DNA from 3 places in the Kitasatospora sp. NPDC086791 genome. Region 1 is predicted to be linked to each of the others. Evidence: riboswitches for the same ligand, from Rfam matches in the RefSeq annotation. Region 1 holds a riboswitch; each other region holds the start of a gene.
What was found. A riboswitch is a leader RNA that binds a small molecule or an ion and turns the genes downstream of it on or off. The one in region 1 is predicted to bind cobalamin.

Region 1 (3,266 bases):
GTCCCCGGCGAGGACCGGCGGGCGCACGTACCGGGTGCCGTAGGACTGCACCCAGCCGTGCCGGGTGGCCAGGTAGCCGGTGAGCTGCTCGGCGAAGTACTGGACCATGTCGTTGCGTTCGGGCTCGCCGTGCACCAGGACGTCCAGTCCGGCCTTCTCCTGGTAGGCGACGACCTCGCGGACCTCGGCCTCCATCCGCTCGCGGTACGTGTCCGCACTGATCCGACCCGCCGTCAGATCCGCTCGGGCCAGGCGAAGTTCGCTGGTCTGCGGGAAGGAGCCGATGGTGGTGGTCGGCAGCAGCGGCAGGCCGAGCCGGGCGCGCTGGGCCTCGGTCCGGACGGCGTAGGGCTGGGCCCGGCGGGCGTCCGCCCCGGTGACGGCGGTGACCCGGGCCCGGACCGCCGGGTCGCGGGTGATCGGCGAGTTGGCCCGGGAGGCCAGGTCGGCGCGGTTGGCGGCGAGTGCGGCGGTGATCGCGCCGGTGCCCTCGCGCAGGCCCCGGGCCAGCAGCGCCGCCTCGGCGGCCTTCTGCTTGGCGAAGGCCAGCCAGCGGGCGATCTGCGGGTCCAACTCCCGTTCGTCGGCGGCGTCCAGGGGGACGTGCAGCAGCGAGCAGGACGGCGCGACGTCGATCCGGTCGGCGAGGCCGAGCAGGGTCGCCAGAGTGGCCAACGACCGCTCCAGGTCGTTGATCCAGATGTTGCGTCCGTCGATCACGCCGGCCACCAGGCGCTTGCCGGGCAGTCCGCCGACGGCGGCGAGGCCGTCCAGGTTGGCGGCGGCCGGCCCGGTGAAGTCCAGCGCCAGGCCCTCGACCGGGGCCTTGGCGAGCACCGGCAGGGCGTCGCCGAGGCGGTCGAAGTAGCTCGCGACCAGCAGCTGCGGCCGGTCGGCGAGGCCCCCGAGGTCGCGGTAGGCGCGGGCGGCGGCGTTGAGCTCGGCCGGGGTGCGGTCCTGCGCCAGCGCGGGCTCGTCCAGCTGCACCCACTCGGCGCCGGCGGCCCGCAGGTCCGCCAGCAGCCGCGCGTAGACGGGCAGCAGCCGGTCCAGCAGGGTGATCGGCTGGAAGTCGGCGGCGACGCCGGGGGCCGGCTTGGCCAGCAGCAGGTAGGTGACCGGGCCGACCAGCACCGGCCGGGCCCGGTGGCCGAGCGCGAGCGCCTCGCCCAGCTCCGCGACGGCCTTGGCGGAGTTCGCGGCGAACACCGTGTCGGGGCCCAACTCGGGCACCAGGTAGTGGTAGTTGGTGTCGAACCACTTGGTCATCTCCAGTGGCGCGACGTCCTGGGTGCCGCGCGCCATGGCGAAGTACCCGGCGAGCGCGTCGGCCTCGACGGCCTTCCGGTGCCGGGGCGGGATCGCGCCGACCGCGACCGTGGTGTCCAGCACGTGGTCGTAGAGCGAGAAGTCACCGGTCGGGACCTCCTGGATCCCGGCTTCGGCGAGCTGCCGCCAGTTCTTCCGGCGCAGCTCGGCGGCGGTGGCGAGCAGGGCCCCGGCGCCGACCGCGCCCTTCCAGTACCCCTCGATGGCCTTCTTGAGCTCCCGGCCCCGGCCCTGACGGGGGTAGCCGTACGCGGTGGCCCGGGTCGCCGCAGCTGCGGACTTCACTGTCAAGGGACTCTCCTTCGCGAGTCTTCACTCCATGGGCCCCGGGGGCCGGACGAGAGCGCGAAGGGGTGACGAGCCGGACGGGTCGGGCCGCGTCGAACGCGCGGATGCCAGAACCGCCTGGTGTGTACGCCGACCCGCCCACGAGGTCACCGGGGTGTCCGCGCACGATCGGTCGCGCGCGGGCAACGGGCAGGTCTTCGGACTCGCGGGCACACCCGCCCTGTGAAGGGCGGACACCTACTGGCCGTCGCTTCCCAGGCCCTCCCGGGCCCAGTGCGTATGACGGCGGTCGTTCCCGCTCACCGCTGCGGGGCAGTCCCGGATTCCCACCGGGTTCCCTCTTACGACGCGCCTGCCTGGCGGACAGGGCGAACCAGCTGCGCGGCCAGCTTACGGGCGCGGCGGCTTCGCGGACAGCGGGATCCCGGAACCCGTCCGAGGAGTGAGACGCCGGGCGGCCCGGGCCGGGGCGTACCGGACGTCCGCCCCCTGGACGCCGACCGCCCCGAACCCCAAGGGGCGGTCAGGCCACCCCGCCCGCGGCGCTCTCGACCCGTCCCTACGACACGGCGCGCAGCACGATCAACGCGCCCACGCCTCGCCCTCGTTGACCCAGATCCGGAGCATCCGCCGGGCGTGCGGACCGGGTTCGTCGACGAACGGCGAACGCCCGTGCAGGACCCGGCTGTTGCGGATGATCAGCAGATCCCCGGCGGCCATCGACAGCCCGAAGGAGATCTCCGGCCGGTACAGCACCTCGTCCAGCACGCCCAGCGCCTCCCATTGACGGTCCGTCAGCTCGGGGCCGCCCCGGTCCGGGGAGGAGCGGACGGTGCGGGTCTGGTAGTAGCAGCCGACCGTCCCCTCCGCCCGGTCGTAGAGGATCGGGGTGACCACCACCTGCGGGCCCGCCCGGCCGGTCCGGTCGAACGTCCAGTCCTCGCAGAGCGTGGCCAGCGCGTCCGGCCGCTCCCGCTCGATCAGGTCGCGGACGTGCCGCGCGCTCGCCAGCTTGGTCAACCCGCCGCCGTCGAAGGCCGGCCGGAGGCAGAGCAGGACGAGCAGGTCGCAGGTGTCGCAGTGGAAGCCGAGTTCGGCGCCGCCGTCGCCGTCCTGGTCGTGCAGGACCGAGGCGAGGTCGCCGCGCCCGTTCTGCGGGACGATCCGGCCGTAGTCCCGCAGCAGGAAGGAGAGCGCCTCGACGATCTCCTCCTCCGGGTGCGCCGGGTCCACCAGGCCGCCCACGTGGGTGATGCCGACGGAGGCGACGGCGTCCCGGGCGAAGTCCCGCAGCCGCTCGCGCACCGGCCCGGCCGCGCCCCAGCGCCCGGCCCGGGCGTCGGCCCACAGCAGCCGCCGCTCCACCTCCCCCAGCGGAAGCGACCAGAGCCCCCGCCGGGCGTCCAACTCCAGGCTGCTCCAGCCGATTTCCTTCGCCTTCTCCATGGTTCTCCTCCCTACCGGCTTCCGGCCTCCGACCTCCGGCAGCCAGCCGGGCCGGACGGGCGGGACCGGACAGGACCAGGCGGCCGCGACCGCCACGAAGAGGAACGCACCGATCACGCAAGGTAGTCCGCCCCAGGAGTATGAACCGGCCATCGCGTCCACGACAAGACCGGTGTCAACTCGTGACCGCCTTCCCGCCACCC
Region 2 (3,266 bases), on a different contig from region 1:
GGGCGCCCTCGTCGCCGCGGTAGGTGACGGCCAGGGCGGGCAGGGTGAGGCGGTCGAGGACGGGCAGCACCGGGAGGGTCTGCTGGCGGTCCGCCTCCGGGCCGTGCACCAGGATCACCCAGGTGCCGCGTTTGCCGTCCAGGTACCAGGCGGGGAGGGCGCCGAGCTCGCCGTCCGCGGCGGTCTCGGTGTAGGCGAGGCCGAGGGCCCGGGTGGGGTCGCCGAGGTGGACGCGGGGGGTGAAACGGACCGCGGTGCCGGGAGCGAGGGTGCCCCGGTCGGCGCGGACCAGCCGACGGGTGACGCCCTGCTCGTCGCTGTGCAGGACCTCCTCGACGACGGCGTGACCGCCGTCCTCCCACTCGACCGCCCAGCGACCGGGGTTCAGGCTCTCGGGGCTGCTGGTGAAGGTGATCCACCCGGCGCCGAGACTGCGGACCAGGACCGGCCCGGACTCCTGGACGACGGTCACCGGACGGACCATCCGCTCGGAGGCCCGGCGGCCGATCACCAGGACGGCGGCACCGGCTCCGACGGCGGCGGCCGCCACGACGGCAGCGGTTCCCCAGCGCATATCGTTCCCCGCTCTGTTGGTCTCGGACCGGACGGTGGTCGTACACCAGTCCACCGGCGCCCCGCCCGCCCGGCCACCGGGCTGGCCCGTCCGGGTCACCCTCCCCGCGGCGCGTGCCACCGCGCGGCGGGGGCGGACCGGGGCGCGGCCCCGGCGCCCGGACGCACGGAGCGGCCGGGCGCCGGGGCGGTGCCGCGCCGGGTGACCCCACGGGCCGTCAGCCGGTGTCGCGTGTGACCAACCCCTCCGTGACCTCGGTTGACTCCCGGTTCGGCCGCGTGATGGGATCCTGGGGCCAATCGGAGGCATGGAGAGGAAGCCGGTGCGAGTCCGGCGCGGTCCCGCCACTGTCACCGGGGAGCACACTCGGAATTCCCTCCTTGCCCGCCGACGGCCGGGAGGGGCCACGGCGGGCCGTCAGAAGCCGCTGGAAGGCTCCGGAGGTGCGTCCGACCCGGAAGCCAGGAGACTCTCGCCCCCGCTACGTCGATCCAGGGCGCGGACCCTGAGTGAGGACACGCACGCGATGCAGGCTGCCCCGCCCCGCCGGACCCCGAGCGGCCGTCCCGTGCACGGCCTTCCGGCGCACGCTCTGCCCGGGCCCGGCCTTCCGGCGCGGAGCCTTCCGGCACTCCGCCTCCTGACGTGCGGCCGATGACCCACCGCGCCCTGACCGGGCGTCCGCTCGCCCGCGCCGCCTGGTTCGCGCTGGGCGCCGTCGCGGGCCACGCCGCCGACGCCCGCTACGGCGATCCGCGCCGGGGCCACCCGGTGGCCGCCTTCGGCAGTGCCGCGACCCGGCTGGAGCGGCGGCTGTGGCGCGACGACCGGGCCGCCGGGGCCGGGTACACGGCGCTGTGCGTGGGCGCGGTCGCGGCGGGCGCGCTCGCCCTGGACCGTACGGTGGGCCGGCGCCCGCTGGGCCGGGCGGCGCTGGCGGCGGCCGCGACCTGGACGGTGCTCGGCGGCACCTCGCTGACCCGGGAGGCCCGTACCGTCGGCCGCGCGCTGAAGGACGGCGACCTGCGGGCCGCGCGGGAACGGCTGCCGCACCTGTGCGGGCGGGACCCGAGCGCGCTGGACGAGCAGCAGATCGCCCGCGCGGTGGTCGAGTCGGTGGCCGAGAACACCGCCGACGCCGTGGTGAACGCGCTGACCTGGGGCGCCCTCGCGGGCACGCCCGGGCTGCTGGCCTTCCGCGCGGTGAACACCCTGGACGCCATGGTGGGCCACCGCTCACCGCGCCACCTCCGGTTCGGCTGGGCCTCGGCCCGGCTGGACGACCTGGCCGGCTGGCCGGGCGCCCGGCTCACGGCGCTGCTGACGGTCGCCGCCGCCCCGCAGCCCCGGACGGCCTGGCGGGTCTGGCGGCGCGACGGCTCCGCGCACCCGAGTCCGAACGCGGGTCAGGCGGAGTCGGCGTTCGCCGGCGCCGTCGGCGTGCGGCTGGGCGGAACGCTGCGGTACGGCGAACGCGTGGAGCACCGGCCGGTGCTGGGCGCGGAGCTGCGGCCGGTGACGGTGGACGACATCGAGCGGGCCTGCGCACTCTCCCGGCGGGTGGGTGCGCTGGCGCTGGGTACGACGGTCGCGGGGCACGTCCTGCTGCGCGCGCTCCTGGGGAAGAGGGGAAGGGCATGACGAACGCGCTGCTGGTCGCGGGGACGACCTCGGACGCGGGCAAGAGCGTGGTGACGGCCGGCATCTGCCGCTGGCTGGCCCGTCAAGGGGTCCGGGTCGCGCCGTTCAAGGCGCAGAACATGTCGCTGAACTCCTTCGTCACCGCGGACGGCGCCGAGATCGGCCGCGCGCAGGCGATGCAGGCGCAGGCCGCCCGGGTCGAGCCGGAGGCGGCGATGAACCCGGTGCTGCTGAAGCCCGGCGCGGACGGCCGCAGCCAGGTGGTGCTGCTGGGCCGGCCGGTCGCCGAGGTGGGCGCGCTGGACTACCGCGAGCGCAAGCCCGTCCTGCTGGAGCGGGCCCTGGAGTGCCTGGCCGATCTGCGCCGCCGCTACGAGGTGGTCGTCTGCGAGGGCGCCGGCTCGCCCGCCGAGATCAACCTGCGCGACCGCGACATCGCCAACATGGGCCTGGCGACGGCCGCCGGGCTGCCGGTGGTGGTCGTCGGGGACATCGACCGCGGCGGCGTGTTCGCGGCGATGTACGGGACGCTGGCGCTGCTGTCGGCGGAGGACCAGCGGCACGTGGCGGGCTGGTTCGTCAACAAGTTCCGCGGCGACGCGCGGCTGCTGGCGCCCGGGCTGGAGATGCTGCACGGGCTGACCGGCCGTCCGGTGCTGGGCACCCTGCCGATGCTGCCCGGGCTCTGGCTGGACGCCGAGGACTCGCTGGACCTGTCGACCGTGGTGGACCGGGTGGACGGGCGCGGGCCGCTCGGCGCGGACGTGCTGCGGGTCGCCGTGGTGCGCTTCCCCCGGCTGTCCAACTTCACCGACCTGGACGCGCTGGCGCAGGAACCGGGCGTGCTGGTGCGCTGGGCCACCCGGCCGGAGGAACTGGCCGACGCCGACCTGGTGGTGCTGCCCGGGACCCGGGCCACCGTGGCGGACCTCGCCTGGCTGCGCGAGCGCGGCCTGGAGCCGGCGCTGAAGGCGCGGGCGGCCGCCGGACTGCCGGTCCTCGGGGTGTGCGGCGGCTACCAGATGCTGGCGCGCGGGATCGTCGACGAGGT
Region 3 (3,266 bases), on a different contig from region 1:
TCCGGGAATGGGCGGGACGGAGCTCACGTTACACCAGATGAAAATGACTTCCATTTCGGTGTACGGTCTCGATCCGGCACGCCACAGCCCCGACGCACCAGGAGGACACCCCATGGCCCGCAGCGAACTGCGCCCCGTCATCAAGCTCCGCTCCACCGCCGGAACCGGCTTCACGTACGTGACGCGCAAGAACCGCCGCAACGATCCGGACCGGCTGGTCCTGCGCAAGTACGACCCGGTCGCGGGCCGGCACGTCGACTTCCGCGAGGAGCGCTGACCACGCACGCACGGAACGGCGCCTTCCCGGGCGGGGAGGCGCCGTTCGGCGGCCCGTCGGCTCACGCCTCCTCGGGCGTCCAGCGCTTCTCGACCTCGGCGAGCTTCCAGTACCCGATCGCCACCGCCCAGACCACCACGAACAGCCCGGCGATCGCGTAGCCGACGTTGTCCAGCGAGATGTCCGCGATCCAGCCGCTCACCGGGTCGGTCAGGTCGAACTTCTCGTGCAGCACGCCGACCAGCTCGATGGTGCCGATGATGAAGGCCACCGCGATCGACAGCCCCGTGATGGTCAGGTTGTAGTACACCTTGCGCACCGGGTTGGCGAAGGCCCACTGGTAGGCGAAGTTCATGAACGTCCCGTCCAGGGTGTCGAACAGGCTCATCCCGGCCGCGAACAGCAGCGGCAGGCAGACGATCGCGTACCAGGGCAGCCCGGAGGCCGCGCCCGAACCCGCCATCACCATCAGGGTGACCTCGGTTGCGGTGTCGAAGCCCAGGCCCAGCACCATGCCGACCGGGAACATCTGCCCGGGCCGGGTGATCGAGCGGGTCGCCCGGTTCAGCACCCGGGCCATGAAGCCCCGCGAGTCGAGGTGCGCCTCCAGCTCCGCCTCGTCGTACTGCCCGGCCCGCATCGCCCGGAACACCTTGACGATGCCGAGCAGCGCCGCCAGGTTGAGCGCGCCGATCAGGTAGAGGAACACGCCGGAGGTGGTCGTCCCGACCACGCCGAGCCACTTGTGGGTGGTCGACTCGTCGTCCATCAGCGTGTTGGCCAGCTGCGCGCCGCCCGCCACCAGGGCCGCCATCAGGACCACCATCGAGGAGTGCCCGAGGGCGAACCAGAAGCCCACCGAGACCGGCCGCTTGCCGTCCGCCATCAACTTGCGGGTGGTGTTGTCGATCACCGCGATGTGGTCGGCGTCGAACGCGTGCCGCATGCCGAGGGTGTAGGCGGTGATGCCCAGGCCCACCCCGAAGACCTGGGTTCCGACCGCGTACCGTTCCGGCGCCACCAGGAAGATCAGGGTCCCGAAGGCCACCACGTGCATGGCCAGGATCACCCCCATCAACCCGGCCGTACGGACGGTGTCCTCGCGTCTCCACCGGAAGGTGGGCAGCACTGACGGGACCGCTTTCGCGTTCGCGGCGGCGGTTTCGGGCAGGGTCATCTCCGGATCACGCTCCAACACCTCGTGGAATCACTTCGTGAAGTGCCGTGGCCGGTCTCCTGGCTTACGGGACATCCGGGTCCGCCTTCCCGGGGGCGCGAGGCACCCAGTGGCGTCGTGGACACGGACCGCATTCCGTCGCGGGCGAAGGAATGACCCGATCACAGTGGCGAGGGCCGCTCCGGAATCCGGACCCCTGAGGGTCCGTCACCGGTCTTCCCGAGCACCACGGCGGGCTACACGGTAGGGGTCCCGCCCCGACCCATGCAAGGCTGCGCACCTGCGCAGGTGTTCAGGATCACAGGCCCCCGCCTGCAAGAATGTCCGCATGCATCTCGTACCGGCCGACCGCGCGGGCCACCGCACCATCGACGGGCACCGGGTCTGCGAGGCCATCGCCGCGATCGGCGACACCGCGCACGTCCGGTCCTGGTCCGAGCGCTTCTCCCTGCTCGCCGACCCCGGCCGGCTCGCCCTGCTGCTCGCCCTGCACCGGGCCGGCCCGCTCGCCGTCACCGACCTCGCGGTCGCCACCGGCATGCGCGACCCCGCCGTCTCCCAGGCCCTGCGGCTGCTCCGCACGGCCGGGGTGGTCACCGGCGACAAGGACGGACGTGTGGTGCGCTACCGGCTCGTGGACGAGGCCATGCGCCCCCTCCTGGACGAGTGCGCCGCCGCCGAGCACCACGAGCCCACCGCCGCCGCGGGCTGACCGACACTCGGGGAACACCCCTCCCGGGCCGCACCCCGGATGAGTACGATCATGGCGTGCCGTCCCACCCCCACGCCTGGCCCGCCGACCGCTGGAACACCCGACCGGTCAGTGCCCGCGTGCTGGCGGTCGCCCGCACCCTCACCTCGGCCACCCGCGTCCTGGACGTCCTCACCCTGCTGAACCCGGACGGCATCGCCCGGTACTTCACCGTCAACCCCGGCTCCGCCTTCGCCGACCGCGCCCTGGACGAGTACCTGCACGGCCTGCCCGGCTTCACCGTGCTGGACTGGGAGGACGCCGTCCGGCACCGCTTCGACCTGGCCGTCGCCTGCGCCGTCCACTCCTCCATGCACCGCCTGGACGCCCGGCTCGTCGTCCTCCCGCACGGCGCCGGCTACAACCGCCTGGTGGCCGAGTCCACCGGCGACACGGTCAGCTCCGCCGGCCTCTCCCGCAACGAACTCACCCACCGCGGACGGGTGTTCGTCGACGTCCTCGGCCTCTCCCACCCCGAACAGCTGGACCGCCTGCGGACCTCCTGCCCCGAGGCGCTGGACGTCGCCCGGGTCGTCGGCGATCCGTGCTTCGACCGGATGCTGCGCAGCCGGCGCTCCCGCGACGCCTACCGCGCCGCGCTCGGCGCCGTCGACGGCCGACGGCTCGTCGTCGTCAACTCGACCTGGAGCGAGCACTCGTTATTCGGCCGCCGCCCCGACCTGCCCCGGCGCCTGGTCCGCCGGCTGCCCGCCGACGAGTACACCGTCGCCCTCGTCCTGCACCCCAACATCTGGAGCCGGCACGACCCCGAGGCACTGCTCGACACCGCCCGCCGGATGGGCCTGCGGCTGATCCCGCCGCACCAGGGCTGGCAGGCCGCCCTGGTCGCCGCCGACTGCCTGATCGGCGACCACGGCTCGGTCTCCGTCTACGGCGCCGCGCTGGAACGGCCCACCGTGCTGGTCGCCACCGGCGCCGCCGAACTCGACCCGCGCTCCCCCGGCTACGCCTTCGGCCAGACCGCCCCGGTGCTCGACCCCGACGGCGACCTCGCCGCCCAGCTCGCCCTGGCCCTGCACGACCAGGACCCGGCCGACCTG

Region 2: another riboswitch for cobalamin. It lies ahead of AB0Q99_RS16305 (cobalamin biosynthesis protein); the one in region 1 lies ahead of metE (5-methyltetrahydropteroyltriglutamate--homocysteine S-methyltransferase).
Region 3: another riboswitch for cobalamin. It lies ahead of AB0Q99_RS03930 (HoxN/HupN/NixA family nickel/cobalt transporter); the one in region 1 lies ahead of metE (5-methyltetrahydropteroyltriglutamate--homocysteine S-methyltransferase).

Annotation. Positions count from the first base shown of each region.
Region 1 is NZ_JBFBOC010000025.1:33,120-36,385, forward strand. Features, by position in the region: gene metE (5-methyltetrahydropteroyltriglutamate--homocysteine S-methyltransferase) at 1-1,620, opposite strand, end outside; cobalamin riboswitch at 1,788-2,010, opposite strand; gene AB0Q99_RS26245 (TauD/TfdA family dioxygenase) at 2,200-3,063, opposite strand.
Region 2 is NZ_JBFBOC010000010.1:48,698-51,963, forward strand. Features, by position in the region: gene AB0Q99_RS16300 (prolyl oligopeptidase family serine peptidase) at 1-574, opposite strand, end outside; cobalamin riboswitch at 886-1,046, shown strand; gene AB0Q99_RS16305 (cobalamin biosynthesis protein) at 1,229-2,215, shown strand; gene AB0Q99_RS16310 (cobyric acid synthase) at 2,212-3,266, shown strand, end outside.
Region 3 is NZ_JBFBOC010000001.1:867,505-870,770, forward strand. Features, by position in the region: gene rpmG (50S ribosomal protein L33) at 113-277, shown strand; gene AB0Q99_RS03930 (HoxN/HupN/NixA family nickel/cobalt transporter) at 339-1,454, opposite strand; cobalamin riboswitch at 1,486-1,700, opposite strand; gene AB0Q99_RS03935 (metalloregulator ArsR/SmtB family transcription factor) at 1,783-2,166, shown strand; gene AB0Q99_RS03940 (hypothetical protein) at 2,223-3,266, shown strand, end outside.